Regions from separate parts of the Streptomyces cinereoruber genome, predicted to be linked through region 1. Evidence: predicted binding sites of a transcription regulator. Region 1 holds the regulator's gene; each other region holds the start of a gene.
The links. The regulator HrcA, encoded in region 1, represses chaperone genes, less so after heat shock. The targets are predictions, from matches to a motif close to TTNGCACTCNGNNNNNCNGAGTGCNAA.

Region 1 (7,901 bases):
GGGGTTGCGCATGGGGGCGAGGAAGGCGGCCTCCAGGCGGTCCTTGACCTCCTCCATGCCGCCGACGTCGGCGAGGCGGACGGAACCGGGGGCGTCGACGTCCCAGGCGGCCGCGTCCCCGGCGGTCCCGTCGCCGTCGGCGGCCTGCGGGTCCTCCAGGAAGCGGGGCCCGACGAGGTCCCGCACCTGCTGCTCGGCGGCGTCCCAGTCGAAGGAGGTGGCGGGGGCGCTCGGGGCGGGGGCTTCCGCGGTCGTCGGTTCCGGGGCCGGGGGCTCCACGACGGCCGGTGCGGGGCTCTCCGCGGCGGGCAGTCCCATCGCGCGGACCATCAGGGCGCGGGCGTTCTCGTCCCCGGGCGCGTGCTGGAGGGCGACGGCCGCCTCCGCGACGGCCTCGTCGCCCAGTCCCTCCGCGAGGAGGAGTTCGGCGAAGTGGAGGCGCAGGGGCACGTCGCCGGGGGCGGCGGCCACGGCGGCGCGGAGACTGCGGATCAGGGGGGACTCGTCGGCCATGCGGCCACCCTAAGGAGCCTTCGGGGGTGGCCGTCCACCGGGTTCGTCACATCTCCCCTCCGCGACGCCCTCCGTACACTCCGCCGCATGAGACGGGACGGGGCGCTGCGCAGGCTGACGGTGGACGACGGGACGGTCTGGCTCTGGAACGTCCGGCGCCGCCACCGGCACCCCGACTGCCGGACCGTGCTGGGCCTGCGCCGCGCCGATTCCCCCCGGGCCGTGCTGCGGCTGGTCTTCCGGGAGGAGCCGGGCCGCGCGGTGGCCGGTTTCACGATGGGCCGGCACGAGGTGCTCGCCGTCGGGGGCGGCTGGCTGAACCTCGACGAGCCCGGGGTCGTCCGCCGGTTCCTCGACGCGGCGGTGGCCCGCGGCCTCGTCCCGGCCGCGAACGGGGTGCGGGAGGAGGACGGGTGGCCGCTCTTCGACGCGCTGACGGCCGACACCTCCCGTCCTCCGGGGTCCTAGCTCCAGCGGCCCGTCCGTCCCAGGACGAGCGCCGTGGCCGCCGTGCCCGCCGTGGAGGTGCGCAGGACGCTGCGGCCCAGCCGGTACGGCTTCGCCCCGGCCGCCCCGAAGGCGGCCAGCTCCTCCGGGGAGACCCCGCCCTCGGGCCCGACGACCAGGACGACCGAGCCCTTCGCGGGCAGGTCGGCGGTGGCGAGCGCGCCGCTGGGGTGGTCGCGGTCCTCGTGCAGGACGGCCGCGAAGTCGGCCTCCGCGAGGAGGGCGGCGACCTGCTTGGTCGTCATGAGGTCGGCGATCTCGGGGAAGCGGGTGCGGCGCGACTGCTTGCCGGCCTCGCGCGCGGTGGACCGCCACTTGGCGAGCGCCTTGAGGCCCCGGTCGCCCTTCCACTGGGTGATGCAGCGGGAGGCGGCCCACGGCACGATCGCGTCCACGCCGGTCTCCGTCATCGTCTCGACGGCCAGTTCGCCCCGGTCGCCCTTGGGGAGGGCCTGGACGACGGTGATCCGGGGCTCCTCCGCGGGGTCCTCGTGGACCTCGGCGACCCGTACCGTCAGCTGGTCCTTGCCCTCGGCGGCGACGACCTCGCAGGCGGCCCAGCGGCCCCGGCCGTCGACGAGGACCAGCTCCTCGCCCTCCCGCAGCCGCTTCACGGAGACGGCGTGCCGCCCCTCGGGGCCGTCCAGGAGGAAGTTCCCGGCGCCGGGGACGGCGTCGACGACGAAGACGGGTGCGGTCACGGGGTGCTCCTGTGGGGCAGTGCGGCGAGGGCGGTGTCGAGTTCGGCGGCGAGGACCCCGACCAGTTCCCCGGCGGGGAGCGCGCGGGCGAGGCGGTGGCCCTGGCCGGCCCAGAGGGCCATGCCCTGGGGGTCGCCGGCGGTGGCGGCGGCCTTGCGCAGTGGGGCGGTGAGGTGGTGGACCTCGGGGTAGGCGGCGGGGGCGTACGGGCCGTGCTCGCGCGTGAAGCGGTTGACGAGGCCGCGCGCCGGGCGCCCGGAGAAGGCCCGGGTGAGGGCGGTCCGGGTGAACAGCGGGTCGGTCAGGGCCCGCTTGTGCAGCGGGTGGGCGCCCGACTCGGGGCAGGGGAGGAAGGCGGTGCCGAGCTGGGCGGCGCCGGCCCCGGCGGCGAGGACGGCGGCGATCTGGGCGCCGCGCATGATTCCGCCGGCGGCGACGACCGGCAGGCCGGTGCTCTCGCGGACCTGGGCGACGAGGGTGAGCAGGCCGGTGCCGGGCGTGCCGTCCTCGTCCGGGTCGTCGCGGTGCGTCCCCTGGTGCCCGCCGGCCTCGACGCCCTGGGCGCAGACGGCGTCGGCCCCGGCGCGCTCGGCGGCCAGGGCCTCCTCGGCGGAGGTGACGGTGACGATCGTGTACGTGCCGGCGCGGGCGAAGGCGGCGAGGACGTCGGGCGCGGGGCAGCCGAAGGTGAAGGAGACGACGGGGACCGGGTCCTCCAGGAGGATGGCCAGCTTGGCGTCGTAGGCGTCGTCGCGGGAGTCGTCGGTCTCGCCGAGCCGGGTCCCGTACCAGTCGGCCTCTCCGGCGAGCTGGTGGCGGTAGACCTCGACGGCGGCCGGGTCGGCGGGCCGTCCGGTCTGCGGCATGAAGAGGTTGACGCCGAAGGGGCGCGCGGTGAGCCGGCGCACCTGCTTGATCTCCTGGTAAAGCCCTCCGGCCGTCTTGTAGCCGCCGGCCAGGAAGCCGAGCGCCCCGGCCTCGCAGACGGCTCCGGCGAGCTCGGGACAGGAGGCGCCACCCGCCATGGGGGCCTGCACGATCGGGAACGGAGAGAGATCGTTCAGTGCGGTGGTGGACATATGGGCATCGTGTCATGCCGCGGGGAGACGTATGGGAAGGGGCGGTATCCATACATGGATACCGCCCCTTCCCATACGTGAAGCCGTGCGTACTCCGGACCTACCGCCCGTTGAACGCGTCCTTCAGCCGCGAGAACAGCCCCTGCTGCCCCGGCTGGAACTGCCCCGTCGGCCGCTCCTCGCCGCGCAGCTTGGCCAGCTCGCGCAGGAGGCGCTCCTGCTCCGCGTCGAGCTTGCTCGGGGTCTGGACCTCGACGTGCACGATGAGGTCGCCGCGCCCGTTGCCGCGCAGGTGGGTGACGCCGCGCCCGTGGAGCGGGATCGACTGGCCGGACTGGGTGCCGGGCCGGATGTCGACCTCCTCGACGCCGTCGAGGGTCTGCAGCGGCACTTTGGTGCCGAGCGCGCCCGCCGTCATCGGGATCGTCACCGTGCAGTGCAGGTCGTCGCCGCGCCGCTGGAACGTCTCGTGCGGGGTCTCGTGGATCTCGACGTACAGGTCGCCGGCGGGGCCGCCGCCGGGGCCGACCTCGCCCTCGCCCGCGAGCTGGATGCGGGTGCCGTTGTCGACGCCGGCCGGGATCTTGACCGTGAGGGTGCGGCGGGAGCGGACCCGCCCGTCGCCCGCGCACTCGGGGCACGGGGTCGGGACGACGGTGCCGAAGCCCTGGCACTGCGGGCAGGGCCGGGAGGTCATGACCTGCCCCAGGAAGGACCGGGTGACCTGGGAGACCTCGCCGCGGCCGCGGCACATGTCGCAGGTCTGCGCGGAGGTGCCGGGCGCGGCGCCCTCGCCGGAGCAGGTCGTGCAGACGACCGCCGTGTCGACCTGGATGTCCTTCGTGGTGCCGAAGGCCGCCTCGTCGAGGCTGATCTCCAGACGGATCATGGCGTCCTGGCCGCGGCGGGTGCGCGAGCGCGGGCCGCGCTGCGAGGCCGTGCCGAAGAAGGCGTCCATGATGTCGGAGAAGTTGCCGAAGCCGCCCGCTCCGAAGCCGCCCGCGCCGCCTCCGCCGGAGGACGAGAGCGGGTCGCCGCCGAGGTCGTAGACCTGCTTCTTCTGCGGGTCCGAGAGGACCTCGTAGGCGGCGTTGATCTCCTTGAAGCGTTCCTGCGTCTTCGGATCGGGATTGACGTCCGGGTGCAGCTCGCGCGCGAGCCTCCGGAACGCCTTCTTGATCTCGTCCTGGGACGCGTCGCGGCGCACGCCGAGTACGGCGTAGTAGTCCGTGGCCACTTACGACTCCGCCAGGATCTGTCCGACGTAACGTGCCACTGCGCGTACCGCTCCCATCGTTCCGGGGTAGTCCATGCGGGTCGGTCCGACCACGCCGAGTTTGGCGACTGCCTCGCCGCCCGAACCGTAACCGACCGAGACGACGGACGTGGAGCTCAGCCCCTCGTGGGCGTTCTCGTGCCCGATCCGTACGGTCATGCCCGATTCCTTGGCCTCGCCGAGCAGCTTGAGGAGGACGACCTGCTCCTCCAGAGCCTCCAGGACGGGCCTGATCGTCAGGGGGAAGTCGTGTCCGAAGCGGGTGAGGTTGGCGGTGCCGCCGATCATCAGCCGCTCCTCGTGCTCCTCCACGAGGGTTTCGAGGAGGGTCGCGAGCACGGTCGAGACCGTGGCGCGGTCCTCGGCCTCCTCGAAGGACTCGGGGAGGTCCTGCACCAGCTGCGGCACGTCGGCGAACCGGCGGCCGACGACCCGGCTGTTGAGCCGGGCCCGCAGGTCGGCGAGGGAGGTCTCGCCGAAGGGCGCGGGGCAGTCGATCACCCGCTGCTCGACCCGGCCGGTGTCCGTGATGAGGACGAGCATCAGGCGGGCCGGGGCCAGCGCGAGCAGTTCCACGTGCCGGACGGTGGAGCGGGTCAGCGAGGGGTACTGGACGACGGCGACCTGCCGGGTCAGCTGCGCGAGCAGCCGGACCGTGCGGCCGACGACGTCGTCCAGGTCGACCGCGCCGTCGAGGAAGTTGTGGATGGCCCGCCGCTCGGGCGTCGAGAGCGGCTTGACCCCCGCGAGCCGGTCGACGAAGAGGCGGTAGCCCTTGTCCGTCGGGATGCGGCCCGCGCTGGTGTGGGGCTGCGCGATGTAGCCCTCGTCCTCGAGCACGGCCATGTCGTTGCGCACGGTGGCGGGCGACACGCCGAGCTTGTGGCGCTCCGTGAGCGCCTTGGAGCCGACGGGCTCCTCCGTCCCGACATAGTCCTGGACGATGGCGCGCAGCACTTCGAGTCTGCGTTCGCTGAGCATCGTGCGCACCTCCAGCTGTCGTCGGTCGTTCCGGTTGCTCCGCTTTTGGCACTCGCCCTGTCCGAGTGCCAGCGATCCCGGGCCAGTGTACGGCGGCACACGTCGCTCCTGGCAAGGAGGCGACGCCCCGCCGGTTAGCGTCACCGTATGGATATCGACTGGGAAGCGCGGGGATGGGAACGGCTCGCGGACGGGGTGGGCCGGCGGCGGCTGCCCGGCTGGGACGCCACGGTGGGGCTCGTCGTGGGCGAACGGGCGGTGCTGCTGTACGACACGGGGGCGTCCCTCGCGGAGGGCGCGAAGCTGCGGGCGGAGGTGGCGGAACTCACGGGCGGCCGGCGGGTGACGCACATCGCACTGAGCCACCCGCACTTCGACCACGTGTTCGGCACGGCGGCCTTCGCGGGCGCGGAGGTCTTCGGCGCGGTCGGCCTGGAGGAGCTGCTGGCCCGGGAGCGGGACCGGGAGGAGCTGCGGTCGGACGGGGTGAAGCAGGGCCTCGACCCGGCGGCGGCCGCGGAGGCGGCGGACGTCCTCGTGGCCCCGCGGCACGTGGTCTCCGGCGAGTGGACGCTCGACCTGGGCGGCCGGCAGGTGCTCCTGGCGAACGTCGGCCCCGGGCACACCGGCCACGACCTGGCGCTCCTGGTGCCGGGCCCGCCGGAGGTGGTCTTCTGCGGTGACCTGGTGGAGGAGTCGGGCGAGCCGCAGGCGGGCCCGGACGCGATCCCGTCCCGCTGGCCGGACGCCCTGGACCGCCTCCTGTCGCTCGGCGGCGGCGACGCGGTGTACGTGCCGGGGCACGGCGCGGTGGTGGACGCGGCGTTCGTACGACGCCAGCGCGAGGAACTGGCGACGCGCTTCTCCGTCGCATAACGTCGCCCGAATGCGCAGCTACAACCCGGATCTGACTCCCCCCTGGAAGCGCTCGGCGCCCGTGCCGGAGGTTCCGGCCGACCGGGACCTCGTCGTGGAGGAGGTGGCGACGGGCTTCTGCGGGGCGGTGATCCGCTGCGAGGCGGGCACGGTGACCCTGGAGGACCGCTTCGGCAAGCACCGGGTCTTCCCGCTGGAACCGCGCGGCTTCCTCCTGGAGGGGAAGGTCGTGACCCTGGTCCGCCCGTCCGCCGCCGCGCCGGCCCGCCCGACCCGTACGGCCTCCGGCTCGGTCGCGGTGCCGGGCGCACGCGCGCGCGTGGCGCGGGCCGGCCGGATCTACGTCGAGGGCCGCCACGACGCGGAGCTGGTCGAGCGGGTCTGGGGCGACGACCTGCGGATCGAGGGCGTGGTCGTGGAGTACCTGGAGGGCGTCGACGACCTGCCGGCGATCGTCGCGGAGTTCGGCCCGGCGCCCGACGCGCGCCTCGGCGTCCTGGTGGACCACCTGGTCCCGGGCTCCAAGGAGTCCCGGATCGCGGCCCGGGTGACCTCCCCGGACGTCCTGGTCGTCGGCCACCCGTACATCGACGTCTGGGAGGCGGTGAAGCCGTCCTCGCTCGGCATCCCGGCCTGGCCGACGGTCCCGCGCGGCCAGGACTGGAAGACGGGCGTCTGCCGGGCCCTGGGCTGGCCGGAGAACACGGGCGCGGCCTGGCAGCACATCCTGTCGCGGGTGACGTCGTACAAGGACCTGGAGCCGGCCCTCCTCGGCCGGGTGGAGGAGCTGATCGATTTCGTGACGGCGCCGTAGGAGCCCTCGGAGCGGCTCCTAGTCCACCAGGTCCCGCACCACCGCGTCCGCGAGCAGCCGGCCCCGCAGGGTCAGGACCGCCCGCCCCTCCTCGTACGGCACGGGGTCGAGCAGGCCGTCCGCCAGGGCCTTCCCGGCGGCGGCCAGGCCGGCCGGTCTGAGCAGGTCCAGCGGGCAGCCGTCCCGCAGGCGCAGTTCGAGCAGGATCCGCTCCACCCGCCGGTCCTCCTCCGAGAGCAGCTCGCGGCCCGCGCCCGGCGTCCGCCCCTCCGCGAGGGCCGCCGCGTACGCGCCCGGGTGCTTCACGTTCCACCAGCGGACCCCGCCCACGTGGCTGTGCGCGCCGGGCCCGGCGCCCCACCAGTCGGCGCCGCGCCAGTACAGCTCGTTGTGGAGGCAGCGCCCGGCCTCCGAGGTGGCCCAGTTGGACACCTCGTACCACTCGAAACCGGCCCCGGACAGCACCTCCTCGGTGATCAGGTACCGGTCGGCGTGCACGTCGTCGTCGGTCATCGGCACCTCGCCGCGCCGGATGCGGCGGGCCAGCTGCGTGCCCTCCTCGACGATCAGGGCGTACGCGCTGACGTGGTCGGGTCCCGCGCCGATCGCCGCGTCGAGCGAGGCCCGCCAGTCGTCGTCGGACTCGCCGGGCGTGCCGTAGATCAGGTCGAGGTTGACGTGGTCGAACCCGGCGGCCCGCGCCTCGGCGACGCACGCCTCGGGGCGCCCGGGGGTGTGGGTGCGGTCGAGGACCTTCAGGACGTGCTGCCGGGCGCTCTGCATGCCGAAGGAGACCCGGTTGAAGCCGCCCTCGCGCAGCTCGGCCAGGTAGGCCGGGTCCACGGACTCCGGGTTGGCCTCGGTCGTGACCTCGGCACCGTCCGCGAGCCCGAACTCGTCGCGGATCGCCCCCAGCATCCGTACGAGGTCGCCGGCGGCGAGCAGCGTGGGCGTGCCGCCGCCGACGAAGACGGTCCGGACCGGCCGGGGGTCGTCGCCGAGGACCTTCCGGGCGAGCCGGACCTCCTCGGCGACCTGGTCGGCGTAGTTGTCCCGGGAGGCGAGCACGCCCCCCGTGCCGCGCAGCTCGCTCGCCGTGTAGGTGTTGAAGTCGCAGTACCCGCAGCGAGTCGCACAGTAGGGCACGTGCAGGT
Region 2 (7,901 bases), 2.0 Mb from region 1:
CGCCCGGCCCGGGCAAGGATTCCGACGAGGTCGAGCTGCCCGACGACGAGGTCCTCGGCGACGTACCTCTGCTTCCACACGAGGGCCACGGCCTCCTCGTGCTGGCCGTCGGCAACCAGCGCCTCCACCAGGAAGGACCTTTCCCTGCTCCCGTCCAGGTGCTTCACGTGCAGGGTGGCCTCCCGGAGCAGTTCGGCGGTCTCCTCGGTCCGCCCCAGGGCCTTCTGCGCCCTTACGATGGCGGGCAGCGAGGCTGCCGTGTACCGCAGGGCTCCTCGTACGGCGGCTACGGCACGGGTCAGCTCCCGGGCCGCCTCCTCGGAACGGCCCTCCGCGTGCAGGGCGAGGGCGCTCGCCGCGCGCCGCTCCGTCTCTACGACCCCGACCCCGCCTTCGGGAGCGGGCAGCCGGTGGTACGTCACGCCCTCGTCGATCGGCCGGTCCTCGCCCCACTCCGCTGCGGAACGCCCCGGCGGCCCACTCGCCTCCGGATCCCCCAGGGCGCGGGCGAGCAGATCGGACAGGTGGTCCAGCTGCCGGGCAGGAGCCCCGCGCACCTGCAGGCGGGCCTCCTCCAAGCGGCCCGTGGCCAGCAGGGCGCGCACGACCGCGAGCACCTCCGGTTCCTCGTCCGTGGCCGCCCTCAGGCCGCCCGTGAGGGCCCGGGCGCGTTCCCGGTGCCCGGTGAGGGCGAGCGCCTCCGCGACAACCGCCAGGACACGGACGACCTCCTCGCGCCGGGGCGCGCGGCTCGCCTCCTCGACGCGTCCGAGGAGCGCGACGGACCGCTCGCGATGCCCGGCAGCGGCCAGGGCCCGCGCGAGGCAGGTCCGCGAGTGGACGGACTCCGGGGCCTCCTGCGCCACGAGCGCCTCGGTCTCTTCGACGCGCCCCGCCCGAACCAGGGCTCCGATCACGGCCCGTACCGCACGGGAACGGCTGGACGGAACGGTCAGCTCGGCCAGGGAGGACCCGAGCCCCTCGACGGCGCCGGCCCGGGCCCGGGCCTCGATCAGCGTCGTCCTCGCGTCGTCCCGGTCGGTGAAGGAGTCGATCCGGTCGATCAGCGCCTCAGCCCGGTCGAACGCGCCCGTTCGCACCAGGCCCCGGACGAGCGGAAGCTTCCTACCGGGGAGCAGGGCCTCTGCGCGCTCCCCGGCCCCGGCCACGACGAGGGCCTCGATCAGTCCGGCGACGAGACCGCTCCGGTGCGCCCACCCCTCCGCCGGGAGCGCGTCGAGCCCTTCGGCGACCAGCGCGTCCGCGCCCTCGCGCACCCCGGCGGCGATCCGCACCAGGGCGAGCGCGTGTCCGGCGCCGTGCGCGGAACGGGCCAGGTCGAGGGCCTCGGCCTCGCGTCCGGCCCCGGCGAGGGCGGCGCAGACGATCGCGCGGCCCTCGTCCTCCGTCCGCGTCTTCCCCAGGGGGCCCTGTGCGTCCAGCGTGTCCAGCGCAGACCGGAACTCACCCGCCCGGCACCGGAACGCCACCAGGTCCAGCAGGAGGCGGCTGCCCAGGACCTCCCCAAGCTCGCGCACGATCCCCTCTGCGCCGTCCGCCTCCCCCACCGCGAGCCAGGCGTCCCCCACGGCCCCCAGGGCGGAGGGCCGCTCGACAACGTCATGGACCGCACGGGCCGACGTCTCGGCCTCGGCGAGCAGGGCACGGGCCCCCTCCGCGTCTCCTTCCGCGTGCAGGAACCGGGCGATGCCGCACAGCGCCGGAATCCGGCGCACCGGTTCGAGCCCCCGCGCCAACGCCAGCCCCCGGTCCGCCTCCCCCAGTTCCGCCCAGGCCACGGGCAGTTCGGCCGGCATCCGCCCGTTGCGGTCCCGCAGCGCCGCCCGCCGCAGGGCGAGCTCCAGCAGCGTGACGACCAGTCCGGGCCGGTCCCCCCGTTCGAGGAGCGCCTCGCCCGCCGCCGTGATCTCCCCGAGCGCCGCCCCGTCGCCGCCCGTCGCCGCGAGCAGCCGGTCGTGCCGTACGGCGTCGAGGGCGCACGCGGCCATCGCGTCCGGGTCCCCGGCGGCCCGCAGCATCGGGAACCAGCCGTGCAACAGGTACGCCGGGGAGCCCTGCGGCCAGCCCCGCTCCCGCCAGTGTTCCGCCCAGTCGCGCAACGCGCCCCGCCACCGGCCGAGTTCGCGCCCGCCCAGCATCTCCCTTGCCTGGACGACCAGTTCCTCGTGCGCCAGCAGGTACGCGTCGCCGCGCAGCGCGAACGTCCGCCCCGGGCCCGTCCGCAGGACGTCCCGCACCCGGTACGGGACCTCGTCCGTCAGCTCCGCCAGGTCGTCCGCCGTGAGGCCGCCGCCGGCGGCGGTGAGCAGGCCGAGGAGTTCGTACGGGAGGCCGCCGCCCGTCAGGAAGTGCTTGAGCTCCCGTTCCGCCTCCGCCCGGATCGCGCGGGCCTTCGGGGAGGAGGCCAGGAGCCGGACGATCGACGGGTCCCGGAGCGGGTGGTCCCCGGGGACGTCCGCCGGGAGGGGCGGGTGGAGGCGGCCGGAGACGACGACCGGGAGGTCGGGCGCGCCGTACGGGAGGAGCGCGGCGATCGAGTGGGCGTCGGGGCCCGTCGTCACGCCCCGGTCCTCGTCCAGGCCGTCCACGAGCAGGACCAGGCGCTCGCCGCGCGCCGCGCAGGCCTCGGCGGCGGAGGCGTACAGGCGCAGCAGGTGGGCCTCGCGGGTGGCGGCGGTCAGCAGGGCCGGCAGGCCCTCGCCCGCCAGCTCCGCGAGCTGCTCCAGGACCACGTCCGCGTACGCGGCCACGTCGTTCTGCGCGCCGAGCCGGGCGGTGACGAAGAAGGGGACGATCCGCACGCCCTCGGGCGGGGCGAGCGCGAACCACGCCATCAGCGCCGTCTTGCCCGCCCACGCGTCCGCCCGCCACCACCGGTAGCCGGTCCCCGTGCGGCAGAACTCCGCCAGTTCCGCCAGCTCCTCCTCGCGGCCGACGAGCTCCGGCGGGGCGATCCGGCGGACCTGCTCCCGGTACGCCGAGCGGACCGCCGGGGCCGTGCCGGACACGACGCTGTTGCCGTCGCCGATGACGACGACGCCCGCCTCGTTGTCGACGTCGATCCCCCGCTCCATGGCCCCCATGCTGCCAGGGCGCCCCGCGCGTCCCGAACCTAAAATGGAAACGTCCCTGCCGCCCCGGGAGGCGTCATGACCTTCATGCAGATCATCGACTGCAGGACGAGCCGCTTCGACGAGATGAACCGGCTCATGGACCAGTGGGCCGAGCAGACCAAGGGGAGGCGGACGGCCACGCACAGCGTCCTCGGGAAGGACCGGTCCGACGGCTCGCACTTCGTGGAGATCGTCGAGTTCCCCTCGTACGACGAGGCGATGCGCAACTCCCACCTCCCCGAGACCGACCGGCTCTTCCACGAGATGGTCGCGCTCTGCGACGGGATGCCGACCTTCACGGACCTGGACGTCGTCCGGGACGAGCAGCTGTACAAGGACGCCGCGCGCCGGTTCCTGGAGCTGATCGGCACGCCGGGGGAGCTTCCGCCGCTGGACGAGGTGATCGCCGAGGGGTGCCACAGCCACGACCCCTCCGACGTGCAGGACTCCCTCGGCATGGACGCGATCCGCCGCGGGTTCGAGATGTGGCGGCGCGGGTTCGACTTCACGTTCACCGTCGAGGACCAGATCGCCGAGGGCGACCGCGTCTGCACCCGCTGGACCTGCGACGCCACACACGTCGGCGACTTCATGGGCATCCAGCCCACCGGCATCGACGTCCGGGTCACCGGCATGCTGATCCAGCGCTTCCGGGAGGACGGCAAGGTCGTCGAGGACTGGTGGCAGTACGACATGCTCGGCCTTATGGAGCGGCTCGGCGCCGTGGAGGAGTAGGAAGCGGAAACGCCGAGGCCCGGTGCCCCCGCGACGGGGGCACCGGGCCTCAGTGGTCAGCTGTGGCGCGGCTCAGTGGGAGTGGCCGTGACCGTGGCCGTGGCCGTGGTCCGCCGGCTCCTCTTCCTTCTTCTCCACCACGAGGGTCTCGGTGGTGAGGAGGAGGGAGGCGATCGAGGCGGCGTTCTCCAGGGCGGAGCGCGTCACCTTCACCGGGTCGATGACGCCGGCCTTGACCAGGTCGCCGTACTCGCCGGTCGCGGCGTTGAAGCCCTGGCCCTTGTCGAGCTCCGCCACCTTCGAGGTGATGACGTAGCCCTCCAGGCCCGCGTTCTCGGCGATCCAGCGCAGCGGCTCGACGGCGGCGCGGCGGACGACCGCGACACCCGTGGCCTCGTCGCCGGTCTTGCCGAGGTTGTCCTCCAGGACCTTGACGGCGTGGACGAGCGCGGAGCCGCCACCGGAGACGATGCCCTCCTCGACCGCGGCGCGGGTCGCGGAGATGGCGTCCTCCAGACGGTGCTTCTTCTCCTTCAGCTCCACCTCGGTGGCGGCGCCGACCTTGATCACGCACACGCCGCCGGCCAGCTTCGCGAGGCGCTCCTGGAGCTTCTCGCGGTCCCAGTCGGAGTCGGTGGACTCGATCTCGGCCTTGATCTGGTTGACGCGGCCCTGCACGTCCTCCGAGTTGCCGCCGCCGTCGACGATGGTGGTGTCGTCCTTGGTGATCGTCACGCGGCGGGCGGTGCCGAGCACGTCCAGGCCGGCCTGGTCGAGCTTGAGGCCGACCTCCTCGGCGATGACGGTGGCACCGGTGAGGGTGGCCATGTCGCCGAGCATCGCCTTGCGGCGGTCGCCGAAGCCGGGGGCCTTGACGGCCACCGCGTTGAAGGTGCCGCGGATCTTGTTCACGACCAGGGTCGACAGGGCCTCGCCCTCGACGTCCTCGGCGATGATCAGGAGCGGCTTGCTGGCGCCGGCCTGGATGACCTTCTCCAGGATCGGGAGCAGGTCCTGGATCGAGGAGATCTTGCCCTGGTTGATCAGGATGTACGGGTCGTCGAGGACGGCCTCCATGCGCTCCTGGTCGGTCACCATGTACGGGGACAGGTAGCCCTTGTCGAAGGCCATGCCCTCGGTGAAGTCGAGCTCCAGGCCGAAGGTGTTGGACTCCTCGACGGTGATGACGCCGTCCTTGCCGACCTTGTCCATCGCCTCGGCGATGAGCTCGCCGACCTGCTGGTCCTGCGCGGAGAGCGCGGCGACGGCGGCGATGTCCGACTTGTCGTCGATCGGGCGCGCGGTGGCGAGGAGCTCCTCGGAGACGGCCTTGACGGCGGCGTCGATGCCCTTCTTCAGGGCGGCCGGGGAGGCGCCGGCGGCGACGTTGCGCAGACCCTCGCGGACCAGGGCCTGGGCGAGCACGGTGGCGGTGGTGGTGCCGTCGCCCGCGATGTCGTTGGTCTTGGTCGCCACCTCCTTCACCAGCTGGGCGCCGAGGTTCTCGTACGGGTCCTCGATCTCGACCTCGCGGGCGATCGTGACACCGTCGTTGGTGATGGTGGGGGCACCGAACTTCTTGTCGATGACGACGTTGCGGCCCTTGGGGCCGATCGTCACCTTCACCGTGTCGGCAAGCTTGTTGACGCCGCGCTCAAGGGCGCGACGGGCGTCCTCGTCGAACTTCAGGATCTTCGCCATGGGAGCGGTTCAGCCCTCTCGGAATTCTGGTGGAACGAACGGCGCCCCGGGGCCCCCGGGAAGGGGCCTCGGGGCGCAGCTCAAAGCCTCTGGCTCGGGATGACTTACTTCTCGACGATCGCGAGCACGTCGCGGGCCGAGAGGACGAGGTACTCCTCGCCGTTGTACTTCACCTCGGTGCCGCCGTACTTGCTGTAGAGCACGACATCGCCGGTCTTGACGTCGAGCGGCAGGCGCTCGCCGTTCTCGAAGCGGCCCGGGCCCACGGCCAGGACGACGCCCTCCTGGGGCTTCTCCTTGGCGGTGTCCGGGATGACCAGGCCAGAGGCGGTGGTCTGCTCGGCGTCGAGCGGCTGGACCACGATGCGGTCCTCGAGCGGCTTGATGGCAACCTTGGAGCTGGTGGTCGTCACGATCCGACCTCCCCCTTCGGAGATCACGGGGTTGACTGTCTGAGGTGGCGAACCAGGTGGATCCGTCGTCGCGGGTGCCGGACCTGCCCGTCGCTGTGTTGGCACTCTCCGGTGGGGAGTGCCAGAGCCGAGACTATGACCGCGATTAGCACTCGGTCAAGCGGAGTGCCAATTCATCGCTCCGTGGCGTGATCGGGGGCGCGGTTGTGCGGGGTTCCCGGGGCGCGGACGCGTCCGGTACGGGGCCCTCCGCGGGTCCCGGTCCTCACACGTAGTCCTCCAGCTTGGCGACCGCGTACCCCTTGGCCGTGATCACGTTCATCACGCGGCGGATCATGTCGGCCATGCTGCCCTTCCAGTCCTCCTCGCCCCGGAAGTGGGTGAGGACGATGTCGCCGGGGTGCAGGTCCCGGTCCCACTCGCGCCACTCCATGCGGTCGGGGAAGGCCTCGGCGGCCCACAGCGGGACGGCCTTGACGCCGCAGGACTTGGCCGCGCGCAGGGTGTCGTCGTTGTAGTTGCCGTACGGCGGGCGGAAGAGCTCGGGCCGCTTGCCGTACTTCTTCTCGATGACGTCCTGCATGCCGCAGATCTCGCGCTTCTGCCGGCTGTACGACAGGCCCGGCAGGTAGCGGTGGTTGAGGGTGTGGTTGTGGAGGGCGACCCCGTCCTTCTGCGACGTCTGCATCCGGGCGAAGTAGGCGTAGTCGTCGCTGACGACGTAGTCGCTGAGGAAGGCGCTGTAGGGGATCCGCAGCTCGCTCATCATGCGCAGCAGCTCGGGGTCCTTCTCCGAGCCGTCGTCGATCGTCAGGAAGACGACCTTCTCCTTGGTCGGCACGGTGGTGAAGACGGGCGGCATGCCCTCGCTCTTGGTCTCGAAGCCCTTGCGGGTGGTGATCTTCGGCTTGACGGCGGGCGGGGCGGGCGCTTCGAGCGGGGGCTTGGCGAGGCCCCACTTCTTGGCGGCGAGCGCACGGGCGGCCCGCTGGACGCGGAGCTCCTCGGCCTTCCGCGCCTGAGCGTCGGGCGCGGCGGCGCCCTGCTTCGGGGCCTGCTGCCCGGAGACGGGGGAGGGCGGTGCGGCGCCGTCCGGGGCGGCGCCGGAGCAGGCCGTGGCGGCGGAGGCGAGGGCGGCGACGACGAGCGCCGCTCCGAGCGTCCGACGGGAGCGGTGCGCGCCTTGTGCCATCTTTTCTTCCTTTTGTCGTACGAGCTGCATGGCGCCGCATCCTGTCAGCGCGACGGCCCCTCCGGGCCGCGACACCGCCGTACCCGGCCCACCGTCCCCCGGCCGGCCCACAGCTCCCCGGAAGCCGGAACAGGGGCCGGAAGGGGCCAGAATGGGACGGGTGACCGACCTCGCCTCCTTCGCCGCCCTGCTCGCCCCCGAGGGGCAGACGCTCCTCGCCGCCCTGCGCGACTACGACCCCGCCCGGGAGCTGGCGGTCGCGTCCCGGCTGCGCCGCGACCACCCCGCCGAGCTGGTCACGGCGGCGCTCGGCCAGGCGCGCCTGCGGCAGCGGGCGGTGGCGAAGTTCGGCGCGGAGGACGCGTACCGGATGTACTTCACGCCGAACGGCGTCGAGCAGTCGACCCGCGCCTCGGTCGGCGCGTACCGCGCGGCCCGGATGAAGGCGCTGGGCGTCGGGAGCGTGGCGGACCTGTGCTCGGGGATCGGCGGCGACGCGATCGCCCTGGCCCGCGCCGGGATCTCCGTCCTCGCCGTCGACCGCGACCCGCTGACCGCCGGGGCGGTCCGCGCCAACGCCGCCGCGCTCGGCCTCTCCGACCTGATCGAGGTGCGGTGCGCGGACGTGACGGAGATCGACACGAGCCCGTACGACGCGGTCTTCGTCGACCCCGCCCGGCGCGGCGGCCGGGGCAGGATCTTCGACCCGGAGGCGTACTCCCCGCC
Region 3 (7,901 bases), 1.7 Mb from region 1:
CGCCGCACCGGCGGCGCCGTGGAGGACGTGAACGACGAGCAGGTCGTGGACGCGATCAAGCTGCTCGCGCGGACCGAGGGCATCTTCGCCGAGACCGCGGGCGGCGTGACCGTCGGCGTCACGCGCAAGCTGGTGGAGAACGGCCTCATCGACCCGGAGCTCACCACCGTCGTCCTCAACACCGGCGACGGGCTCAAGACCCTGGACGCGGTGGCCGACACCTCTCAGGCGACCGCCACCATCCGCCCGAGCCTGGACGCGTTCCGCGACGCCGGCCTGGCCCGCTGAACTCCTCCGGTCCCCCGAAAGGTCAAGAAGCCATGGCAGTGAACGTCCGCATCCCCACCATCCTCCGCACCTACACCGGCGGGCAGTCCGAGGTACAGGCCGAGGGCGCGACCCTCGCCGAGGTCATCGCGGACCTGGAGAAGAACCACGCGGGCATCGCCGCCCGAGTCCTGGACGACCAGGGCAAGCTGCGCCGCTTCGTCAACGTCTACGTGAACGACGACGACGTGCGCTTCGAGCAGGGCCTGGAGACGGCCACCCCGGCCGGCTCGGGCGTCTCGATCATCCCGGCGGTCGCCGGCGGCTGCTGAGCCGCGGGGAGCGCCGCCCTCCCCGGGCCGCCTCCTTGTCCCGTTTCATTGAATTGCCCCTTCCGCGTCCACAAGCGGAAGGGGCAATTCTGCATGGTTGAGCGCGGTAGAGTTGGGGAAGTCCCCTCCGCTGCTCATGCCGGGTGCATATGAGAACGCGCCCCGACCTGACAAGAAGCAGCCAAACTGTGCGCGCATTGTGTACCTTCTGCGTCTTTTGCCGGGCCCGACTTGCCCCGTGATTCAGGGGAATCTCCCCAATCCTCCTTTCCGCGCCGCCCAGAATTCCCGCCCGAATGGCCTGTTGCAGAGGGCAGTTGGGCAGATACATTCAGCCGCGGTCGACGCGTTCCGGCGCAGGGTCTGACCCGGGGTTCGTGAAGTGCGGCCCCGCGCAAGGGCCAGTAATAGGGGAGTTAGGCATGGCTCAGGGCACCGTCAAGTGGTTCAACGCGGAGAAGGGCTACGGCTTCATCGCGGTCGACGGTGGTGCGGATGTTTTCGTCCACTACAGCGCGATCCAGATGGATGGCTACCGCAGCCTCGAAGAGGGACAGCGGGTCGAGTTCGAGATCTCGCAGGGCCAGAAGGGTCCGCAGGCCGACATGGTCAAGCTCGCCGTCTGAGCGCGGCGCGATCGGCCACCGACGCAACGCCGTCGAGGGGCCCGCATCCCCGGGGGTACTTCCCAGGGGGGCGGGCCCCTCACGCGTTCCCGGACGTACCCCCTCCGGCGTCCGTACCGCCCCCGCACCCCCCGTGCCCCCTCCCGAAACCCGAGAGTCGCTTGCACTCTCCTAGGGCGAGTGCTAATCATTGGCGTTAGCACTCGGAAGGTGAGAGTGCTACGAGGATCGGGCAGACGAGGCCGCCGGCCGGGTGGGGCAAGGAACCACACGGACACGCGGAGGCCGTCCGTCGCGGGCGTCGGCGCGGTCCTGGAGCGTTATCCACCCCATGTCCGGGAGGACCACTTCACATGGCCAAGATCATCGCGTTCGACGAGGAGGCCCGGCGCGGTCTCGAGCGCGGCATGAACCAGCTCGCTGACGCCGTCAAGGTCACCCTCGGCCCCAAGGGCCGCAACGTCGTCCTCGAGAAGAAGTGGGGCGCCCCCACGATCACCAACGATGGTGTCTCCATCGCCAAGGAGATCGAGCTCGAGGACCCGTACGAGAAGATCGGCGCCGAGCTGGTCAAGGAAGTCGCCAAGAAGACGGACGACGTCGCCGGCGACGGCACGACCACCGCCACCGTCCTCGCCCAGGCGCTCGTCCGCGAGGGCCTCCGCAACGTCGCCGCCGGCGCCAACCCGATGGCCCTCAAGCGCGGCATCGAGAAGGCCGTCGAGGCCGTCTCCGGCGCCCTGCTCGAGCAGGCGAAGGATGTCGAGACCAAGGAGCAGATCGCCTCCACGGCCTCCATCTCCGCCGCCGACACCCAGATCGGCGAGCTCATCGCCGAGGCGATGGACAAGGTCGGCAAGGAAGGCGTCATCACCGTCGAGGAGTCCCAGACCTTCGGTCTGGAGCTGGAGCTCACCGAGGGCATGCGCTTCGACAAGGGCTACATCTCGGCGTACTTCGCCACCGACATGGAGCGCATGGAGGCGTCGCTCGACGACCCCTACCTCCTGATCGTCAACTCCAAGATCTCCTCCGTGAAGGACCTCCTCCCGCTCCTGGAGAAGGTCATGCAGTCGGGCAAGCCGCTGCTGATCATCGCCGAGGACGTCGAGGGCGAGGCCCTGTCGACCCTGGTCGTCAACAAGATCCGCGGCACCTTCAAGTCCGTCGCGGTCAAGGCCCCGGGCTTCGGCGACCGCCGCAAGGCCATGCTGAACGACATCGCCATCCTCACCGGCGGCACGGTCATCTCCGAGGAGGTCGGCCTCAAGCTGGAGAACGCGGGCCTCGACCTGCTCGGCCGCGCCCGCAAGGTCGTCATCACCAAGGACGAGACCACCATCGTCGACGGTGCCGGTGACAGCGAGCAGGTCGCCGGTCGCGTGAACCAGATCCGCGCCGAGATCGAGAACAGCGACTCGGACTACGACCGCGAGAAGCTCCAGGAGCGCCTCGCGAAGCTGGCCGGCGGCGTGGCCGTCATCAAGGCCGGTGCCGCGACCGAGGTCGAGCTCAAGGAGCGCAAGCACCGCATCGAGGACGCCGTCCGCAACGCGAAGGCGGCCGTCGAGGAGGGCATCGTCGCCGGCGGTGGCGTGGCCCTGCTCCAGGCGTCGACCGTCTTCGAGAAGCTGGAGGCCGACCTCTCCGGCGACGAGGCCACCGGTGCCGCGATCGTGAAGCTGGCCCTGGAGGCCCCGCTGAAGCAGATCGCCGTCAACGCCGGCCTCGAGGGCGGCGTCGTGGCGGAGAAGGTCCGCAACCTGCCCGTCGGCCACGGCCTGAACGCCGCGACCAACGAGTACGTCGACCTCATCGCCGAGGGCATCATCGACCCGGCGAAGGTGACGCGCTCCGCGCTGCAGAACGCCGCGTCGATCGCCGCGCTGTTCCTCACCACCGAGGCCGTCATCGCCGACAAGCCGGAGAAGGCCGCCGCGCCGGCCGGCGGCGGCATGCCGGGCGGTGACATGGACTTCTGATCCTCGGGAATCTCAGGATCCCGGGATCGGCGGTTCGTCGCTGAACGCGAACGAGGGCGGCACCCCCTGCCGGGGGTGCCGCCCTCGGGCGTTGTGTACGGACCCTTCACGCCTTCCGGAAGAGCCCCGCCCACAGGAAGGACTCGCCGAAGGCGGCCGAGTCGGCGGGTTCGTCGCGCATGCGCCGCAGCTCGACCTCCGCCAGGTCGGCGAAGATCGCGCGCAGCGAGTCGTCGGTGTACGCGAGGCCGCCGTCGAGCCGCCCGTTGCGGTAGAAGTCGGCGTCCGGCAGCTCGGACCCCATGCCGCCCTCCCCGGCGGCGAACGCGGTCAGCGAGAAGAGGCCGCCGGGCGCGAGGACCCGGTCGAGGAGCGCGAGGTGGCCGACGCGGCGGTGCGGGGGCAGGTGGTGGAAGCAGCCGGAGTCGTGCACGAGGTCGTACGGCCCCTCCAGGACGCCCGGCGCGAAGGCGTCGCCGCGCACGAACCGCACGCCCTCCGCGCCCGCCTCCCGGGCCCGCTCCTCCGCCCACCGGATCGCGGCGGGGGACAGGTCCACGGCGTCCACCTCGTACCCGAGCGAGGCGAGGTACAGGGCGTTCCGCCCGGGCCCGCAGCCGAGGTCGAGGACCCGGCCCCCGCCGCCCGGGAGCAGCCCCCGCCCGGCGTACGACACCAGGCTCTCGTCCGGCTTCGCGACGAAGAACGGCACGGGCCTGTCCCGGTCGGCGTAGAACCCGTCCCACCACCCGGAGCCCCCGCCCGACCAGCGGTCGGCGGCGGGCGGGAACAGGTCGTCGAGCAGGGTCATGACGTCGTCGAGCGTGCGGACATGGCGATGGGCGGTATCCATACGGGCTCCCCTCCGAAGTCCCCCAGTTTACCGATCCGGGCGCCAAAACCCCAGGTCAGTAAGGGTGTTGAGGGTTTCGGCGGAGGCTCCGTACGGCTGCCGGACGGGCCTTCCCGTACGGCGGGGTCCTGCGGGGCGCGGGACGCGGCGTCGCCCTCGGGAGGCCGCCCCGAGCCCCGGAGGAGGCCCTTTCCCGGGCCCGCCCGGACGGGTTTCCGCACGGATCCCGAGCCGTCGTTGAACGGGTTCGAAAATGGTGATCGGCCGGCGTCGTCCTCTGCTAGGGTCGGCCTGCTCGCGCGGGGGACGAGCGGCCGACCATGTGGCCCCTCCCCCGTGCCGTATGCCCTGGGGAGGGACTTCTTCGTGATCAGCCCGTTGGAAAGACGGCCGCGCCGGCGTGCGTCCGGCCGTGTCGCACTCGCCGTCGGCCTCGCGGTGACGGTCGGCGCGGGGGGTGCCGCCGGGGCGGCGACCCCGCCGTCCGGAGCCTCCGGCGAAGCCGTGGTCGTCGGCGCGGGCGCGCGCTACGTGCCCCGCGCCACCATCGTCCTGAACGCCGGTGACACCGGCTTCCTCACCGCGCAGGAGGGCGACGACCGGCTGCGCTGGATCGACTACGCGACCGGACGGGCGACCGTCCTCGACCACCGCCTGCCGAAGCCCCTCTCGTACGACGTCGACGAGTTCCGCTTCGCCGAGTACCCGGCGAACTTCGGCCACGGCTCCGACACCGTGGCCGTCCTCTCCGAGGGGCCGGCCCCGTACGTGACGCTCCAGCAGCGGGCCGGCGGCGGTGCGACGACCGTGGTCCCGATCCCGGAGGGGCAGACGTACGTCGGGACGTACGGCGACACCGTCCTCACCCGGACCGGCACCGAGACCGCCGTGACGGGCCTGCACCTGCTGCACCCGGAGGACGGAAAGGTCCGGGACCAGAAGCTGGAGGGGTTCCCCGAGGGCTGGAACCTCACCGTCGGCGAGGGTGACGCCCGCTCGATCGCCGTCCGCGGCATCAAGTGGGAGGGCAGCACGATGTCCCAGGGGTGGTGGGTCGTCGACCTCGCGAGCGGGAGCGTGAAGACGCTCTCCACGCACGGCGAGAGCGTCTCCTTCGACCGGGACACCGTCCTCCACTTCGGCGCCCCGTCGAGCGACCAGGCCCAGGTGTACCGTCGCGACGACCTGGACGCGGACCCGGTCACCTTCGACATGCGGGACGTGGCCTCCTACGACGACGTCGTCCGGCGCTTCGGCGACGCCTTCGTCACCGTGGCCCCGCCCAACCCCGGCAACAACGAGTACCGGGGCAACCACCTCGTCCTGCGGGACGGCACGGGAAGCTGGAAGTCCCTGCTGGCCGTGGCCTCCACGGCCGTGCACCGCACGCCCGACGGCTCGCTGCTGATCACGGGCGCGGAGGAGCGCACCGACCGCGGGCCCCTCGACTGGGGCTACCACCTCCTCACTCCGGGCCCGGACGGCACCGTCGCCCGCAAGCGCCTGGCGGACATCGAGGACATGGAGGCCAGGCCCTTCGGCATCTCCCTCGGCAGCGGCGTCCTGACCACGGCCGACGAGTCGAACCTGTACCAGCCGGGCGGCATCCTCGGCGGCTACCGGAGCACCTGGCTGAAGACCTCCGGACGGCCCGAGGAACTGCGCTCCACGACCGACGGCCTGGTGAACGGCAGGGACGCCGACTGCGGCACCTCGTGGCGCGTCCACTGCGTCACCATGTTCGCGAGCGGCGACGGCCACCACGGCCGCAAGGCGGGCACCGAGCAGGACCTGACCATGCTCTACCGGAACGGCTCCGACGCGTGGGGGCCGCGCCTGACGACCGGGCTCGGCAGCCCCCAGGTCGTCGACCTGTCGGGCCGGTTCGGCGTCGTGAACCAGGGCTGGGGAGGCGAACAGGCGGTCGTCGAGTTCCGCGGCACCGACTCCGGCGCGGTGCTCCAGAAGCGCGCACCGGTCACGTCGGCCCTCTGGGGCAACACCCTGTGGAGCGCCACGGCGGACTCGGACGTCGTCACCTCCAAGACCCTTCCGGCGGGGACGGCCGGGGAGTCGTTCACGACCACCAACCGCTGCACGCCCACCGACCTCCAGGCCGTGGGCCGCTGGGTCTACTGGAAGTGCCAGGACGAGTCGTGGGACGTCCGGGGCGGCGGTCTGTACGACCGGTCCACCAAGCGCTTCGTGTCCGTCGGTTCGGAGGACGTGCTGCTCGGCGACGGCTACTTCGTCTCCCGCTCGGACGCCGCGGGCCTCACCCTGGTCGACCTGCGCGACGGGGTCCCGGGCAGCGGAAAGGCGGCCGACCTGCCCCGGCGCGTGATCGCGACCCCGGCCGACCTCGGCGCGAACACCGTCCGCCGCGCCGGCTGGACCGTCGACCGCTTCGGCGGGCACGTCGCCTACACCGGCGACGACCGCCGGGTCCGGGTCGTCCCGTCCGGCGTCCCGGCCTCCCGGATCGCCGTCATCGACGCCGACGCGCCGACGTCCGTCGACCTCCGGTCGGCGTCCTGGAAGCCCCGCTGGTGGCTGTCCAAGCCCGCCGCGTCCTGGACCCTGACGTTCCAGGACAAGGCCACGGGCAAGGTCGTCCGCACCCTGACCGGCGGCGAGGCGCGGGGCATCGTCGACCCCGTCTGGGACGGCGAGGACGCGGCGGGCCGGCCCGTCGTGAACGGCGCCCACACCTGGACGCTGACCGCGAAGCCCGCCGACGGGCAGGGCGCCGACCTGGCGCTGTCCGGCGCGGTGTCGGTGACCGGCGGCGTCGCCGCGTGGCGCGACACGGCCGGGGACGACGGCTTCGGCGACCTGCTGGCGATGGACCCGGCGGGCCTGGTCTCGCTCTACAAGGGCAACGGCACGGGCGGGCTCTCGGCCCGGATCGCCGGTACGGGCGCGAAGTTCCCTGCGGACACGGTCCTCGTCCCGTCGGGCGACACGAACGGCGACGGCTGCAACGACGTGTACGCGCGCGTGGGCGACGAACTGCGGTCGTACCGGCCGGCCTGCGGGACGTTCGTGTCGGCCTCCTCGCCGTACGTCTCGGTGGGCAAGGGCTGGGGCCAGTACGACGTGCTGACCTCGCCGGGGGACGTGGACGGCGACGGGCACACCGACCTGATCGCCCGTCAGGCGTCGACCGGTGACGTGTACTTCTACGCCGGAACGGCCGACCAGCGGTTGCGGACCGGGGTCCGGATCGGTGTGAACTGGAAGCTGTACACGAAGATCGCGGGCGCCGGAGACCTGGACGGCGACGGGCGGGGCGACCTGCTCGGCATGGACGCCTCGGGCGTCCTGTGGCGGTACTACGGCACGGCGACCGGCGGCGTGACGGTCCGGGCGAAGGTCGGTGGCGGCTGGGGCGTCTACTCGTCCCTGGTCGGCGTCGGCGACCTGTCCGGCGACGGGCGCGGGGAGCTGGTCGCGCGCGAGAAGGCCACCGGCAAGCTGTGGCGCTACACCAACCTCGGCAACGGCCTCTACGACACCCGGGTCATGATCGGCACCGGCGGCTGGAACGGGTTCAAGGAGCTCTACTGATCCACCACCCCTGATCCACCCCCCCGTGGGCCCGGCCGTGAACGGCCGGGCCCACGGGCGTTCCCTAAGGGGCCAGGAGGCCGGTGTCCTGGCCGGCGCGGTGCAGGGCATCCGTGACGAAGCCGTTCGCCTTCAGTTCCTCGACCGTGTCGCGGAGGAAGGCCAGGGTCTCCGGGGCGCGGGAGAGCGTGGTGCCGACCGCCTGCCGGATCTCCATGAAACGGCCCTCGATCAGCCGTACGTCCGGGTTCTCCCGTACGTACGCGGTCAG

Region 2: groES (co-chaperone GroES) is a predicted target of HrcA. The motif match lies at 6,129-6,155, and genes of this name have one in related genera.
Region 3: groL (chaperonin GroEL) is a predicted target of HrcA. The motif match lies at 1,386-1,412, and genes of this name have one in related genera.

Annotation. Positions count from the first base shown of each region.
Region 1 covers NZ_CP023693.1:2,562,477-2,570,377, forward strand. The annotation lists gene CP977_RS11415 (ATP-binding protein) at 1-513, opposite strand, end outside; gene CP977_RS11420 (hypothetical protein) at 601-981, shown strand; gene CP977_RS11425 (16S rRNA (uracil(1498)-N(3))-methyltransferase) at 978-1,721, opposite strand; gene CP977_RS11430 (nitronate monooxygenase) at 1,718-2,800, opposite strand; gene dnaJ (molecular chaperone DnaJ) at 2,901-4,037, opposite strand; gene hrcA (heat-inducible transcriptional repressor HrcA) at 4,038-5,057, opposite strand; gene CP977_RS11445 (MBL fold metallo-hydrolase) at 5,205-5,933, shown strand; gene CP977_RS11450 (DUF3097 domain-containing protein) at 5,944-6,747, shown strand; gene hemW (radical SAM family heme chaperone HemW) at 6,766-7,901, opposite strand, start outside.
Region 2 covers NZ_CP023693.1:4,595,014-4,602,914, reverse strand. The annotation lists gene CP977_RS35235 (hypothetical protein) at 1-3,095, opposite strand, end outside; gene CP977_RS20900 (ester cyclase) at 3,171-3,869, shown strand; gene groL (chaperonin GroEL) at 3,942-5,570, opposite strand; gene groES (co-chaperone GroES) at 5,675-5,983, opposite strand; gene CP977_RS20885 (polysaccharide deacetylase family protein) at 6,249-7,175, opposite strand; gene CP977_RS20880 (THUMP-like domain-containing protein) at 7,327-7,901, shown strand, end outside.
Region 3 covers NZ_CP023693.1:4,297,760-4,305,660, forward strand. The annotation lists gene thrC (threonine synthase) at 1-288, shown strand, start outside; gene CP977_RS19335 (MoaD/ThiS family protein) at 321-599, shown strand; gene CP977_RS19340 (cold-shock protein) at 1,022-1,225, shown strand; gene groL (chaperonin GroEL) at 1,579-3,207, shown strand; gene CP977_RS19350 (class I SAM-dependent methyltransferase) at 3,314-4,060, opposite strand; gene CP977_RS19355 (FG-GAP-like repeat-containing protein) at 4,427-7,630, shown strand; gene CP977_RS19360 (transporter substrate-binding domain-containing protein) at 7,695-7,901, opposite strand, start outside.